2 regions of the Marichromatium sp. PS1 genome follow, and region 1 is predicted to be linked to the other one. Evidence: predicted binding sites of a transcription regulator. Region 1 holds the regulator's gene; the other holds the start of a gene.
The links. The regulator sigma-54, encoded in region 1, starts transcription at its own class of promoters, with help from an activator protein. The targets are predictions, from matches to a motif close to TGGCANGNTNCNTGCTT.
Positions count from the first base shown of each region.

Region 2: the regulator sigma-54 is predicted to act here: its motif matches at 3,853-3,869, upstream of flgA (flagellar basal body P-ring formation chaperone FlgA).

Region 1 is NZ_BAAFHB010000002.1:801,482-809,255, reverse strand. Features, by position in the region: gene ACAM26_RS04940 (KpsF/GutQ family sugar-phosphate isomerase) at 1-237, shown strand, start outside; gene kdsC (3-deoxy-manno-octulosonate-8-phosphatase KdsC) at 330-851, shown strand; gene lptC (LPS export ABC transporter periplasmic protein LptC) at 848-1,444, shown strand; gene lptA (lipopolysaccharide transport periplasmic protein LptA) at 1,441-1,929, shown strand; gene lptB (LPS export ABC transporter ATP-binding protein) at 1,943-2,668, shown strand; gene ACAM26_RS04915 (RNA polymerase factor sigma-54) at 2,850-4,322, shown strand; gene raiA (ribosome-associated translation inhibitor RaiA) at 4,358-4,711, shown strand; gene ACAM26_RS04905 (PTS sugar transporter subunit IIA) at 4,999-5,457, shown strand; gene hprK (HPr(Ser) kinase/phosphatase) at 5,477-6,445, shown strand; gene rapZ (RNase adapter RapZ) at 6,494-7,351, shown strand; gene ACAM26_RS04890 (PTS sugar transporter subunit IIA) at 7,348-7,749, shown strand; gene ACAM26_RS04885 (HPr family phosphocarrier protein) at 7,746-7,774, shown strand, end outside.
Region 2 is NZ_BAAFHB010000004.1:73,033-80,806, forward strand. Features, by position in the region: gene ACAM26_RS09505 (flagellar hook-length control protein FliK) at 1-843, opposite strand, end outside; gene ACAM26_RS09510 (flagellar brake protein) at 1,344-2,054, opposite strand; gene ACAM26_RS09515 (flagella synthesis protein FlgN) at 2,119-2,595, opposite strand; gene flgM (flagellar biosynthesis anti-sigma factor FlgM) at 2,622-2,933, opposite strand; gene flgA (flagellar basal body P-ring formation chaperone FlgA) at 3,034-3,783, opposite strand; gene ACAM26_RS09530 (chemotaxis protein CheV) at 4,041-4,973, shown strand; gene ACAM26_RS09535 (protein-glutamate O-methyltransferase CheR) at 5,099-5,911, shown strand; gene flgB (flagellar basal body rod protein FlgB) at 6,151-6,555, shown strand; gene flgC (flagellar basal body rod protein FlgC) at 6,559-6,978, shown strand; gene ACAM26_RS09550 (flagellar hook assembly protein FlgD) at 6,989-7,669, shown strand; partial or broken gene ACAM26_RS09555 (flagellar hook-basal body complex protein) at 7,746-7,774, shown strand, end outside.

The DNA of each region.
Region 1 (7,774 bases):
ATCTTCACCGACGGCGACCTGCGCCGTGCGCTCGATCGCGGCGTCGACGTCCACCACACCCGGATCGAGACGGTGATGACCCGCGACTGTGTCACCATCTCCCCCGGCGCGCTCGCCGCCGAGGCGCTGCAGCTGATGGAGGCGCGCTCGATCAACGCGCTGCTGGCGCTCGACGACGAGCGCCGCCCGGTCGGCGCACTCAACATGCACGACCTGTTGCGCGCGGGCGTGGTCTGAAACTGCCCCCGCTGGTCAAAACCGCCCGCGCACCCGACAATGCGCCGCACAGGGGCCCGCCCCTTCTTCCTCATCAAGGAGTCACCAGGGAGATGCAAGAGATCCGCAACCGCGCCGCCGCCATTCGTCTGGCGATCTTCGACGTCGACGGCGTACTCACCGACGGCAGCCTCTATCTCGGCGACGACGGTCAGGAATACAAGGCGTTCAACGCCCGCGACGGTCACGGCATGGTGATGTTGCGCGAGTCCGGCGTGACCCTCGCGGTGATCACCGGGCGCAGCTCGCGGGTGGTCACCATGCGGATGAAGGGATTGGGGGTGAACCACGTCTACCAGGGCCAGCGCGACAAGCTCGCCGCCTATCTCGAGCTGCGCGAGCGACTGGGGATCGAGGACGCCGCCGTGGCCTATCTCGGCGACGACGTCATCGACCTGCCGGTGATGCGCCAGGTCGGGCTCGCCGCGGCGGTGGCCGATGCCCACCCGATGGTACGCGCCGAGGCGCACTGGCACACCACGGCGCACGGCGGGCGCGGCGCCGCGCGCGAGTTCTGCGAACTGATCATGGACGCTCAGGGGACGCTCGCGCGACTGGCCGGACAGCGTCCATGAGCACCCGCGCGCACTGGCCGCTGCGCTACTACCTGCTCGCCGCCTTCTTCGCCTTCAGCGGGCTCGCGGGCTGGTGGCAGGTCCAGCGCATCGACCAGCCGCAGGGACCGGCCACCGTACGCCCCCGCGTCCCCGACTACGTGGTCCACGCGTTCACCGCGCTCGAGACCGACACCAGCGGCGCACCGAGCCGACGCCTGAGCGCGACCGAGTTGCGTCAGTTCGTCGCCGAGGATCTCTCCGAGCTCGACCGCCCACACATGCAGCTGTTCCAGTCCGACGGACCGCCGTGGCGCGCGCGCGCCGAGCACGGGCTGGTGCTCGACGGCGGCGCGGAGGTGCGGCTGACCGGCGACGTCCATCTCGAGCGCGACGCCACCGCCGAGGCCCCGCCCGCGCACATCGAGACCGAGCAGCTCAACGTCTGGCACCAGCGCGCCTATGCCCGTACCGACCTGCCGGTGCGGGTGGCCAGCGGCGAGGACTGGCTGAGCGCCACCGGCATGCAGCTGTGGTACGACGAGCCGGCGCGCGCCACCTTCCACGGTCGCACCCGGATGCTGCTCGCCCCGACCCAGGAGACCCAACCATGAGCCCTCCACTGCGCCTGCTGGCACTGTTGCTGTTGTTCGGCTGGAACCCGGCCAACGCGCTCGACGACGACCCCCAGCAACCGATGTACATCGAGGCCGACGACGTCGAGGTACGCGAGGCCGAGGGCACCAGCATCTATGTCGGCAACGTCGAGGTCACCCAGGGCAGCATGCGCCTGCACGCCGACCACATGACCGTCTATCACCGCGAGGACCGCCGCCCGCGCCAGATCATCGCCATCGGCACCCCGGCGCGCTTCCGTCAACTGCTCGAGGACGACCAGGGCGAGGTCCGCGCCTTCGCCAGGCGCATGGAGTTCGACACCGACCGCGACGAGCTGGTGCTGATCGACGAGGCGGTACTGATCCAGGGCGAGGACCGCGTCGCCAGCGAGCGCATCGTCTACGACCGTGCCCGCGAACACTTCCGTGCCGGCGGCAGCGGTCGGGTGCGGATCACCATCACCCCCGAGGAGGAGTCATGACAGGGATCGACGGATGAGCGTACTGCGCGCCGAACAGCTCAAGAAACGTTATCGCAGCCGCGAGGTCCTGCGGGGAGTGAGCGTCGAGGTCGAGGCCGGCGAGGTGGTCGGGCTGCTCGGCCCCAACGGCGCGGGCAAGACCACCTGCTTCTATCTCATCGTCGGGCTGATCCCTGCCGACCAGGGGCGCATCACCCTCGACGAGCACGATGTCACCCTGATGCCGATGCATGCGCGCGCGCGCGCCGGACTGAGCTATCTGGCGCAGGAGCCCTCGGTGTTTCGCAAGCTCAGCGCGCGCGACAACATCCTCGCGATCCTCGAGACCCGCGGCGACCTCGACCGCGAGCAGCGCGAGCAGCGTTGCGAGCAGCTGCTCGAGGAGCTCGGCATCGCCCATATCGGCGAGTCGCTGGCACTCAGCCTCTCCGGCGGCGAGCGCCGTCGTCTCGAGATCGCCCGCGCGCTGGCCGTCGACCCCAAGGTGATGCTGCTCGACGAGCCCTTCGCCGGCGTCGACCCGATCGCCGTGGGCGACATCAAGGCGATCGTCTCGCACCTGCGCGAGCGCGGCATCGGCGTGTTGATCACCGATCACAACGTGCGCGAGACGCTCGACATCTGCGATCGCGGCTACATCATCAGTAATGGCGAGGTGATCGCCGCCGGCCGCCCCGACGAGCTGCTCGCCAACCAGCAGGTACGCGACGTCTATCTCGGCGCCGACTTCGCCATGTAGCATGTAGGCGGCAGCATCCGCGCCCCGCTGCTACATATTGGGAGTAAGATGAAGACCATCGCGCCCCGGCAGGGGGCGCGCTTGACGTGACTCAGGCACCTTTGTTGCCACCCGACCTATAATCGTCATAGGACGGTCATCGACCCGGCATAGAGACAGACGCAAGACGCATCGGCGATCCATGAAGCAAACCATCCAGCTTCGCCTCGGCCAACACCTGACGATGACGCCCCAGCTGCAGCAGGCGATTCGCCTCCTGCAGCTGTCGACGCTCGAGCTGCAGAAGGAGATCCAGGAGGCGCTGGACTCCAACCTGATGCTCGAGGAGGCCGAGGAGGCCGACCGCTTCGCCGCCAACGGAGAGGACAGCGGCAATGGCGCACACGAGTCCCCGCCCAGCGATGAGCAGGGCAGCGCCGAGCGTGAGCTCCAGGGCGAGACCAACGAGATCCCCGATGAGCTCCCGGTCGACACCCAGTGGGCCGATGTCTACGACGGCTATCTACCGCCGAGCACCCAGGGCAGCGCCGAGAACGCCGATTTCGACCCCTTCCTCCACCAGAGCCGCCCTCAGACCCTGCACGATCACCTCCTCTGGCAGCTCAACCTGATCCGGCTGAGCGAGCGCGACGAGATGATCGCCGAGGCGGTGATCGATGCCATCGACGCGCGCGGCTATCTTCGGGCCGATCTCGACGAGCTGCTGAGCACCATCGGCGACGATCAGATCAGCCTCGAGGAGATCGCCACCATGGTGCACCGGGTGCAGTCGTTCGATCCCCCGGGGGTCGGCGCCCGCGATCTCGCCGAGTGCCTGCAGATCCAGCTGCGGCAGCTCCCCGCCGAGACCCCGCAGCGCGACCTCGCGCTGGCGATCTGTCGCGACGGCTTCGAGCACCTGCCGCGCAAGGACATCGCCGCGCTGATGCGCCGCTTCAAGCAGACCGAGCCCGAGATTCGTGGTGCACTCACGCTGATCTGCCAGCTCAACCCGCACCCCGGCGACTTGATCGCGCAGGAGCCCCCGGAGTACGTTGTACCCGACATCTTCGTGCGCAGAGAGAATGGTCGCTGGTCGGTGGAACTCAACCCGGAATCCACACCTAAACTGAGGGTGAACGCAGACTACGCCCGGCTGATCCGGCGCGCCGACACCAGCAGCGACAGCGTCACCATGCGCAACCACCTGCAGGAGGCGCGCTGGTTCATCAAGAGCCTGGCGAGCCGCAACGACACCGTGCTGCGGGTGGGCGCCAAGATCGTGGAGATGCAGCAGGCGTTCTTCGAGCACGGCGAGGAGGCGATGCGGCCGATGGTGCTGCGCGACGTCGCCGAGGCGCTCGAGCTGCACGAGTCGACCGTCTCCCGGGTCACCACGCAGAAATACATGCATACGCCGAGGGGCACCCTGGAGTTCAAGTACTTCTTCTCGTCCCACGTCAGCACCACTTCTGGTGGGGAGTGTTCATCAACGGCGATCCGCGCGCTCATTCGTAAGCTGATCGCCGCCGAACCCGCCAGAAAACCCTTGAGCGACAGCAAGATCGCGGCCGAACTGGCCGATCGCGGCATCCAGGTCGCGCGTCGAACCGTCGCCAAGTACCGCGAGGCCATGGGTATTCCAGCCTCGAACGAGCGCAAACGCCTGGCATGAGCAGGCTGTTTGGAACCCCTGTAAGGAGTCCAATGATGCAAATCAATCTGACGGGTCATCACGTCGACATCACCGAGGCACTGCGCGACTACGTCGACAGCAAATTCGCACGCCTGGCGCGTCACTTCGACCACGTCACCAATGCCCACGTCATTCTCAGCGTTGAGAAGCTCGACCAGAAGGCCGAGGCGACGCTGCACATCAATGGTGGGAAGCTCTTCGCCGACTCCGTGCATGAAGATATGTATGCCGCGATCGACGGCCTGACCGACAAGCTCGATCGCCAGATCCTGCGCCACAAGGAGAAGAAGAACGACTATCGCAGCGCACCCGGCCCGAAGGCGGCCGACTCTGAAGCCGAGGCCGACGCCGAGGCCGATACCGAATAGCCCGGCAACGGCCTGATGGCCCATGCGTCGGCGGGGCGTCGGGACACCCGACACCCGCCGGACCGACGCACCGACACCTCGAACGGATCCGTGATCGCGCCGTTCGGGGTGTTTTGCATTGAGACCCTGAGATCCGAGCCGATATCGACACCTGCGGGCTCCGACGACTCGAAGGACACCCAGAATCCATGACCACGACCACGCGCCCCGATCACCCGCCGGTATGGACACCGGACACCGTCACCGCCCAGCGCCCCTGTCCCTGCGACCACCAGGAGCCTTGACCGATGTTCAGTCCAGACCTGATCAGCGAGGCCCGAGTCAGCTGCGGTGCCGAGATCGCCAGCAAGAAGCGGCTGCTCGAGACGCTCGCCGAGCTGCTGGCCAACGACCACCCCCGTCTCAACACCGAACTCGTCTTCGAGCGTCTGCTCGAGCGCGAGCGACTCGGCAGCACCGGACTCGGTCACGGTGTGGCGCTGCCGCACGCCCGCATCAAGGAGATCAACGAGGTGCTCGGGGCCTTCGTCAGCACCAGCACCGGGGTCGACTATGACGCGATCGACGGCGAGCCGGTCGATCTCGCCTTCGCCCTGCTGGTCCCGGAGAGCGCCACCGAGGAGCATCTGCGCTTGCTCGCCCGGCTCGCCGGCATGTTCAGCGACCCGGCCACCCGCGCCGCGCTGCGCGAGGCCGGCTCGGCGGCGACCGTCCTGCAACTGATCGAGACGAGCGAGGCGCGCTAGCGCCACGCCGACCTGGGCCATGCTCGACAGCCTCCAGTCACTCCTCGAACAGACCGGCCCGCGGCTGCAGCTGCGCTGGCTCAACGGCGAGCCCGAACAAGGCTCCCCACTGCGCCGGCCCGAGCGCGCACGCTCGCGCGAGTCGCTGATCGGCTCGCTCAACTGCATCCATCCCAACTGTCTGCAGGTGATCGGGCGCGCCGAGCAGCGCTATCTCCAGGCACTGGGACGCACCGCCTTCGAGGAAACCCTCGAGCAACTCTTCGCCGAGCAGCCGGCGGCGATCCTGTTCGCCGACGGCCTCGAGCCCCACCCCGCCTTCTTCGCCTTCGCCGCCGAGCACGACACCCCGCTGCTCGGCTCGCCGCTCGGCGACGAGGAGCTGATCAACCACCTGCGCTATTTTCTCACCCACGCCCTGGCCGAGCGCCAGACCCTGCACGGCGTCTTCATCGAGGTGCTGGGGATGGGGGTATTGCTGGTCGGCGATCCGGCGGTGGGCAAGAGCGAGCTGGCGCTCGACCTGATCACCCGCGGTCATCGGCTCATCGCCGACGACGCGCCGCGCTTCGCGCGCATCGCCCCGGAGGCCATCGAGGGCACCTGCCCGGAGACCCTGCGGGACTTCCTCGAGGTGCGCGGGCTGGGTATCCTCAACATCCGCGCGATGTTCGGCGAGGGCGCGGTCCAGCGCAGCAAGACGCTGAACCTGATCATCGATCTGCAACCCCTCGACCAGCAACAGATCGCCGGTCTCGACCGGCTCACCGGCAGCCTCTCGGCAACCGACGTGCTCGGGGTGGCGATCCCAACCATCACCATGCCGGTGGCGCCGGGACGCAACCTGGCCATCCTGGTGGAAGCGGCAGTGCGCCACCAGATCCTACGTATCCGTGGCTATGACGCCGGCGTCGACTTCATCGACCGGCAGGCGCGGGCGATCCGTCTCGACCGCCCCGACCCGCCCGGCCCCGGATCCAGACCCTAGCACCGCTCCCGACCTCGATCGGGACCGGCCCGGAGCAACCCGCAGCCCATGAAACTCGTCATCCTCAGTGGCCTGTCCGGCTCGGGCAAGAGCGTCGCCCTGCATACGCTCGAGGACCTTGGCTATTACTGCATCGACAACCTGCCGCTGTTCCTGCTCAAGGACCTGGTCGCGGGGCTGCGCAAGGCCCCCGACGACGGCTTCTCCAGCACCGCGGTGGGCATCGACGCGCGCACCAGCCCGCGCGCGCTCGGTCGGCTCGCGGAGCTGATCGAGGAGGCACGCGCCCAGGGCATCGACTGTCGGGTGATGTTCCTCGACGCCGACACCGACACCCTCAAGCGCCGCTTCAGCGAGACCCGGCGGCGTCACCCGCTCACCCGCGGCAACCGCTCGCTCGACGAGGCCATCCGCCTCGAGCGCCGTCTGCTCGAGGCCATCGGCCGCTGCGCCGAGATCCGTATCGACACCACCCACACCAATGTGCACGAACTACGCGACCTGGTCCGCGCCCACCTCGTCGGCAGCGACTCGCCCAAGGTCTCGATCCTGCTGCAGTCGTTCGGCTTCAAGCACGGCGTGCCCAAGGACGTCGACTTCATCTTCGACGTGCGCTGCCTGCCCAACCCGCACTGGCAGCCGGAACTCAAGCCACTGACCGGACTCGATCAGCCGGTGATGGAGTTCCTCGACGCCAGCACCGAGGTCGGCGAGATGCGTGACGACATGCTCGCCTTCTTCGACCGCTGGATCCCGCGCTTCGAGACCGACGGGCGCAGTTATCTCACCATCGCCATCGGCTGTACCGGCGGCCAGCATCGCTCGGTCTACATGACCGAGGCGCTGCGCCGTCACTTCGAGCAGACCGGTCACAAGGTGCTGGTCAGACACCGGGAGTTACCGTGAGCATCGGACTGTTACTCATCACCCACCAGCCACTCGGCGGCGACCTGCTGCGCATCGCCAGCGCCATCCTCGGCACCGAGCCGGCAGCCACCGAAGCGCTCGAACTGGTCAACGACCGTCCCTGCGAGTGCATGCTGCGCGAGGCGCTCGACTGCGTCGACCGACTCGACCAGGGCGGCGGCGTACTGGTGCTCACCGATCTCTACGGTGCCACCCCGGCCAACATCGCCCTGGCGCTGCACGAGCAGCGACGCCGGGTGCGGGTGATCTCCGGGGTCAACCTGCCGATGCTGCTGCGCGCGCTCAACTATGCCGAGCTCGACCTCGACAGCGTCGCCGAGAAGGCGCTCGAGGGCGGGCGCGAGGGTGTGATTCGCTGCCAGGAGCAGGACGCATGACCAGCAAGGACTTCGAGATCATCAA
Region 2 (7,774 bases), on a different contig from region 1:
GTTCGCCGTCTGGCCCTGGCCCGCGTGCAGGGCGGTGACCTCAAGTTCACGCGCCTCGAGCTGTTCGCGCAGCAACGGCAGTCTGCTGCGCAGCAGCGCCGCGGTCGGCGCGCGCTCGGCCAGCAGGCTCGCGCTCAACCGCTGCCCCTTGAGGGTCAGGCGAATCGAGAGCGGGCCGAGTTCGGCCAGATCCAGCCGCAGCCGGATCGTCCATCCAGCCTCCTCGACCTCGCCTTGTCTTCGCTCGCGTTCGATCTCGGCCTGAACGGTGCCGACACCGCCGCTGTGTCGATAGGGCAGGTCGAGCACCCAGCGCGGCTGTTCGGTCTCCTGCTCCAAGGGTTGTAGCTGGAGGCTGACGAGCTGCTTGAGCATGCCTTCGGTCTCGTGCTCCAACGCCTTCCCGGCGTTGATCACGGCGGGCGTGGCGGTGCGGGCCGTGGTGTCGGCCGCATCCCGGTTGTGACGCCTGATCTGGTCGGCGAACTGCAACAGCTGTGCCTTGAGATCCTCACCGAGACTCGCATCGGTGAGCGCTCCGGGTGTGAGCGCGAGTTGCGCGAGCCGGGCCTCGAGCCAGATCCCTGATCCCTCGACGGCACGCTGCAGTCCGCCGGGCTCAGTGAGTGTGCTGGGGCCGGGCAGGCGGCTGATCAGACGCTCGAGTCGGTCGTTGAGTGGGACGGCGGCGGTGCTCGGGGCCGGCGTCTGCCCCTTGGGTTGGGCCGTGCCGATGGCCTCCTGGGTCGTGAGTCGTCTGCTCCATTCGGTGAGGGTCTCGGCGAGTGCGCGTGCCTGTGGCAGGTGCAGCCTGACCTGTTGGGTGAGCCAGTCGCGTGTCATCGTCTCGCTGTTTGCAAGCGTTGCCGAAGGGGGTGCGAGCGGTGCGGGAGGCGGTTGGGCGGGGAGTAGCCGTAGCGTCGGGATCGGGCGCAGCGCGATGACCTCGGCGGTTGGCCGCGTGGGCAGGGGCGCGGCGTTCGGTTGGGGCGGCGGCGTTGATGTCGATGTCGCCGCCCCCGGGAGCTGAGGACTGGGCTGTGGGGCGCTGGCCTGTGCTGGCGACTGCGTGGATGGCAGTGGTGCCAGCAAGCGCAGTTGCAGCGGGGCCGACCAGCTGGTGCCCGGGCCCGGGGGACGGACCCGGGCGAAGACCTCTCCCGGGGCGGGCGCTGGGGTGCGGTTCGGTGTGGCGAGCTCAAGCTCGAGCTTCAATCCGATGGTCAGCTCCAGGGCCTGTCGTACCGTGGCGCTGCCCTGCATCCGGCTGCTGCTCAGCAGCTGCAGCAATGGTTGACCTGGGATGGGTTCGCTCATGCGGGCCGTGATGCGGGGCTCGCGGGTCAGACCGCGACCTTGCGCGCCTCACGCTGATAGTGGAGGGTTGCGCGCATCAGCGCGCGCTCGGTGCCCTGATCGAGATTGACGATACGAAAACCGGCGGCGAAGCGCCCGGGCTCGGCCACCGGTCGGCTGTTGATCAGGACTGCCTCGCCGGTCAGCGGTGCGTTCAGGACCGGCAGCTGCATCCCCGAGTAGTGCAGCAGGGTGCCGGGCTCGACCCGTGCGATATCGCTCCAGTCGACCTCGAGACAGAAGCCCTTGGCCGAGAGGTCGAGCAGCCGGCCGTTGAGCGTATCACTGGAGTTGACGTGGTGCAGACGAACGTGACGGATCTCGCCAAAGGGCAGGGCGGCGCGGAAGATCTCGCGACGCTGCAGATAGTTGAGTGCCTCGGGGTAGGGGCAGGCGTAGAGCGCGATGCCGTCCTCCTCGAGGATGTCGGCCACCCGGGTCGAGAAGCGGATCGCGATCCCGCGCAGGTTGCCATAGACGCGGATCTCATGGGCCTGGCCGACCTGCTGATGTCCCTCCTCGGGGTGGAGTTCGTCGAGAAACAGTGTGCGCTGTTCACCATCGAGACGGATCAGCGAGGAGGCGAACAGCGGGCCGTCGGGATCGAGACGGACGTTGACCACCAGCAGCCGGTGATTCATGTCGCTGAGGATGGTCGAGATCCGTCCGGGGTTGGTGATCAACTCTTCTGCGGCCATGATGCTGCTCGGTCTGTGGTTGGCGGAGGGGCCGTCCGGCTCCGGCCAGGGCGAGGTCGGCCTGTCAGGCGCGGCTGATGGTGCGACTGTGCGGGGTGCCGTTGTTGGCTTGGCCGCGCGGGTCGTAGGTGGTGGCGTTGGGGTCCTCGCCGCGGAGGATGCGCAGCGACAGGGTGACGCGCTTGCGATCACGATTGATCAGTGTGGCATTGGTGCGGTTGAGTTGGTCGCAGCGCACCACGTAGCCCCGCAGCGCATCCCAGCGCGGGGTGAGGTCGCGTCGTGGATCAACGCGCTCGAGCAGCCGCTCCACGCCCTGAGCGTCGAAGGTGTAGCCGGTGTCCTCGACCCATTGCTTCATGCGTAACGTCTCTTCCTCGAGCTGGTCGGCGAGCTGCTGCTTGCCGGCGACGACGCGCTGCAACTCATCGGGATCGCGCAGCTCGATCGCCCGGGTCTCGTCGAGCAACGCCTGCTCCAGACGGGTCGCCAGGGCGATCGCCGTTTCGAGCGAGTGGGCGAAGGGACCGGTGTGCTCCATGGGCCAACCTCAAGTCAGACGGTGATTCAGGCCAGCAGTTGCTCGAACTCGATGACGCTGTCGGCGAGCTGCTGGTTGTCGATCGGATAGCGCCCCTCGGCGATGGCCTGCTTGATCTTCGCGACCTTGGCCTCGTCGATCGGCGGCTCGGTCGATTCGCCCCGCGATGCGCTCATGCTCTTGGCCGCTGAGGTCAACGTGACCGTCTCCCCACCCTCGACGCCCGGACGTGCCTGGGCCTCGCCCTCGGGCGCCTTGGCGCCACCGCGCACGCCGTTGCCGGCGGAGTTGTTGCCTTCGGTGCGAAACGCGGTCGTGGTGAGGTTCTTGATGTCCATTGGCGTTGCTTCCGATCGACGTGGGCTCACAGCTGATAACGGCCGTCGACCAGGAAACTGTAGTCCATTGTCGTGTGCCCGTCGCAGCCCCACCATATGGCTACAATGGTACGTGGATATGCCCGGAGGGTTCCACATAGCCTTCGACGATCCGGCGCGAGGAGCGGTTGCGCACGCGGATGCGCTCTCCCGCCGCTCCATCCTCGAGCGCCTCGCCGGACATTCGGACCATCAGGCCGCCGTCTCCCGAGTAGATGGTGACGAGCTGTCCGCGCTCGACGAGCTTGCGCGGGGCGACGTGGGCGCTGGTGATGACTTGCCCCGGAGTGAGCGCGCGGCGCGCTTCCATGCCGATCACGGCGTTCGGGTCCCTGAAGTAACCACCGCTCAGGCTCGAGACCTCCTGGCGTTCACGCCGCAGGTCGGTTGCCTGGATACGCTGCTCGCGGGCGATCGGCCTGGCGACCACCACGACCTGGGTGTGGCGCTCGATACGGGCGGGGACGAAGATCGACCATTGCACCGGCTCGGAGCAGCGCAGGTTGACGGTGGTCGAGCCGCTGGTGCGGGCGCCGGGGGCGAGACTGGCGTTCGGCGTACGATCACACCGCGCCAGTCGCAGGCGGGCGTCGATCTGGCCGACCAGGACCTCGATCTCGTCCGTCCCCGTCGTTTGGGTGATCGCCGAGAGATAGGTGGCCACGGTATCGCGGAGTCGCTCGACCGACTCGATCTCGCCAGCCTGGGGGTGCTGCGCTGGCCACAACAGCAGGCTGAGGAGACCGGCGAGGGCGATCGCCAGGCTGATGGTGCGCCGTGTCGGGTTGTCGATAGAGGTGGATGGTTGCATGGGGATCACCGCTGAATGGATGCTGGCGGGGTGCCGACGCGCCGGGTCGGCTGTCCGATACGCCATGGCATGCAGAAATCGCGCCTGAGCGTAGCCCGGGGCAGGGTCGATGGTGGCGTCTCGTTGGGTCATGATGCCCCGGAGAGACGAGTGGGAGAGGACGGCTGCGCCGAATTCGTTCATGAAGCCTGTCGGCTTAGGCTATCATGCTCAGGCATGATCACCCGGGCCGGCGGGCCTCGACTTGGAGGTGGTAGATGAGTCAGTTTATTGACGACGTCGATCAACGTACCCGCATGGTGGGGCAGAATCGCATGGAGCTGCTGCTGTTCCACCTCGGCAGCGACCAGACGTTCGGTATCAATGTGTTCAAGGTTCGCGAGGTGATCGCTCGCCCCAAGCTGCAGCAGTTGCCCGGGGCGAGCGCGATCGTGCGCGGCGTGGCGACGATCCGTGACCGCACGGTTTCGATCATCGATCTGGCGCAGGCCATCGGCTTCGTCGACCGGCCGGGGGATGATACCGATGCCAAGGTGATCGTCACCGAGTTCAACCGTTCGGTGCAGGGCTTCTGGGTCTCGGCGGTGGATCGTATCGTCAACGTCAACTGGGAGACGGTGAAGCCGCCGCCACGAGGGACCGAACAGGAAAGCTATCTGGTGGCGGTCACCGAGGTCGAGGGGCGGCTGGTGCAGATCATCGATGTCGAGCGGGTGTTCGCTGCCATCAATCAGCTCAAGGAAGATGTCTCGGAGACCACCCTGGAGCGGGCCGAGCACATCGATCATCACAAGTCGATCCTGGTGGTCGACGACTCGATGGTCGCGCGCAAGCAGATCGAGCGCGCCATTGGCGAGATCGGTTTCCAGGTCGAGACCCGCTCCGATGGTCGCGCCGCGCTCGACTTCCTCGAGGAGCTGGCCGAGACTGGCGCTGTCTCGGACACCATCGAGATGGTGATCTCCGACATCGAGATGCCGCGTATGGACGGCTATACCCTGACCCGCAAGATCCGCGACAATAGCAAGCTCAAGGATCTGCCGGTGGTGCTGCACTCCTCGCTGAGCGGGCAGTTCAACGCCGATATGGTCAAGCGCGCCGGGGCCGATGACTTCCTGCCGAAGTTCGATCCGGACGAGTTGGCCGCGATGGTGATGAAGCATGGTGGCCGACCCGCGGACGACTCCTGAGCGAGATGGCCCTTACAGTCTTCCTGATGCATAGAAAGTGTGAGTATTCCATTGAGTGATTCGATCAGCGTGGTCCTGCGCCAGTGCATGGCGGATGCGAACGGACGTTTGGCCAGAGGTCTGTCGTGATAGATCCGCAAGACTACGCAGAATTCTCGCGCTTTCTCTCCGAGTGCTGCGGCTTGGTGCTGGGTGAGAATCGTCAGTATCTCGTCTCCAGTCGGCTCTCGCGCCTGCTCGGTGAGTTCTCCTTCTCCAGTGTCGAGGAGCTGCTGCGCGCGCTGCGCCGCTCTGCGGACCCGACGCTCAAGTCGCGTGTGATCGACGCGATGACCACCAACGAGACCTCCTGGTTTCGTGATGTCTATCCGTTCGAGATCCTGCGCCACGTGGTCCTCCCCGAGCTGGCGGAAAAGAAACGCCCGATCCGCATCTGGTCGGCGGCCTGCTCGAGCGGTCAGGAGCCTTACAGCATCGCCATGGTGCTGGCCGAGTGGGAGCAGAGCTTTCCGCCGAAGAACATCCAGACCAGCGTGCTCGGCACCGATCTCTCCGATACCGTGCTCGCCGAGGCGCGTGGTGGTGTCTACGATGGGCTTGGGATCGTGCGCGGCCTGAGCAAGGAACGGCGCGACCGTTTCTTCGAGACCGTGCCCAACGGGCATCGCATCAAGCCCGATATCCAGCGTCGGGTCCGCTTCCAGAAGCTCAACCTGATGGAGTCCTATGCCGCGCTCGGCAAGTTCGAGATCGTCTTCTGTCGCAACGTGCTGATCTATTTCTCGGCCGAGACCAAGCGTCGGGTTTTTGACGGCATTGCCAAACAGATGGAGCCGGGTGGCTATCTCTTCGTCGGAGCCTCCGAATCGGTCGGCTCCTATACCAACGCCTTCGAGATGGTCCGCACGCCAAAGGGCGCCGTGCTCAGGCGTCGTTAGCGCCTCTCTACGACCCCGCTCGCGCTCCTGTCTGTTCGCGGCGGGGTCGTCTCCAGCCTCCCCAGCCTCCAGCCTCCAGCCTCCAGCCTCCAGCCTCCAGCCTCCAGCCTCCAGCCTCCAGCCTCCAGCCTCCAGCCTCCAGCCTCCAGCCTCCAGCCTCCAGCCTCCAGCCTCCAGCCTCCAGGTTGGCCTAATGTTTGCATTGTCTTCGGCAAGTCAATGCCACAGGCGTGTTCCACATGAGTCTTTCACTCGACAAGGCACTGGGGATCCAGCCCGCGGCGGTACGGGTGCGGGCACAGCGTCTGGAGCTGCTGGCCTCGAACCTCGCCAACGCGGACACCCCGAACTACAAGGCACAGGACATCGATTTCAGGTCTGCGCTCGCCACCCAGGTCGAGCGTGACGATCTGTTGCCACTGGAGCAGACCCGGCAGGGCCATCTGCCGCTGCCGCGCGCGGATCTGGACTCGGCGATGGCGCCGCTCTATCGCATCCCGTCGCAGCCGTCGCTCGATGGCAACACCGTCGACCCGCAGTTCGAGCGCGCCGCCTTCGCCGAGAACGCCATGCAGTTCCAGAGCAGCCTCGAGTTCCTCAATCGTCGGGTTTCCGGCATCCGCTCCGCACTACGCAAGGAGTAAGGCATGAGCACCCTATTCAGTGTCTTCAATACCTCGGCCTCGGCGCTGACCGCGCAGTCGGTGCGACTGAATACCGTCGCTTCAAACCTGGCCAACGCCAATACCGCGGCGAGCTCGCCGGAGGAGACCTACAAGTCGAAGCAGGTGCTGTTCCAGACCCTGCTCGATCGCAGCGACCCCACGGGCGCGGCCCGCCCGGTGCGGGTGGCCGATATCGTCGACTCCACCGCCGAGCCGATCCCGACCTTCGAGCCCAACCACCCGCAGGCCAATGAGGAGGGCTATGTGTTCCGCCCGGCGATCAGCGTCGTCGAGGAGATGGCCAACATGATGTCGGCCTCGCGCAGCTACGAGGCCAACGTCGAGGTGATGAACACCTCGCGCCAGCTGTTGCAGCGCACCCTGCGCATCGGTCAGAGCTAGGAGCCTCGCCATGAGTGAAATCAATACCGACGTGCTCACTGGGCTGGGGCTCAGCAGTTACGAGGGCACCAAGAAGGAACCGATCGACAACTCGCTCGGCCAGGAGGACTTCCTCAAGCTGATGACCACCCAGCTGTCCAACCAGGACCCGCTCAACCCGATGGAGAACGGCGAGTTCATCGGCGAGCTGGCGCAGTTCTCCACCGTCACCGGCATCGAGGAGCTGACCGTCGCCTTCGAGTCGTTGGCGCAGTCGTTCAGCCAATGGCAGACCCTGCAGGGCGCGTCCCTGGTCGGTCGCGATGTACTGGTGCCGGTCGAGGACTTCGAGTTCCAGTCGGGGGAGACGGTGGCGGGAGCGATCAGTCTGCCGAGCTCCGGGACTGGCGTTACGGTCGACGTCTACAACGATGCGGGACAGGTGGTGCGCTCGATGGATCTCGGTACCCAGGCATCGGGCTTGCATGACTTCACCTGGGACGGCTTGACGAACGACGGAACGGAGGCGCCCAGCGGCACCTACGAGTTCAAGTCCAGGGCGCTGCTCGGCGAGAGCACCGAGGCGCTCTACACCCTGGTCAGTGGCGAGGTCAGCAGCGTCGCCCTGGGCGGGGAGGACAGTGGCCTGGTGCTCCAGGTGCAGGGGCTCGGCAACGTCGACTTCAACAGTGTGTTCCGCATCGGCAGTTGACGCGCGCATGGATGCGGCGCGCCGGTAGACCCTGGGACGTCATCGCAGATATCAGCTCTAGTTCAGGAGACGCATCATGCCTTTTCGCATCGGACTCAGTGGTCT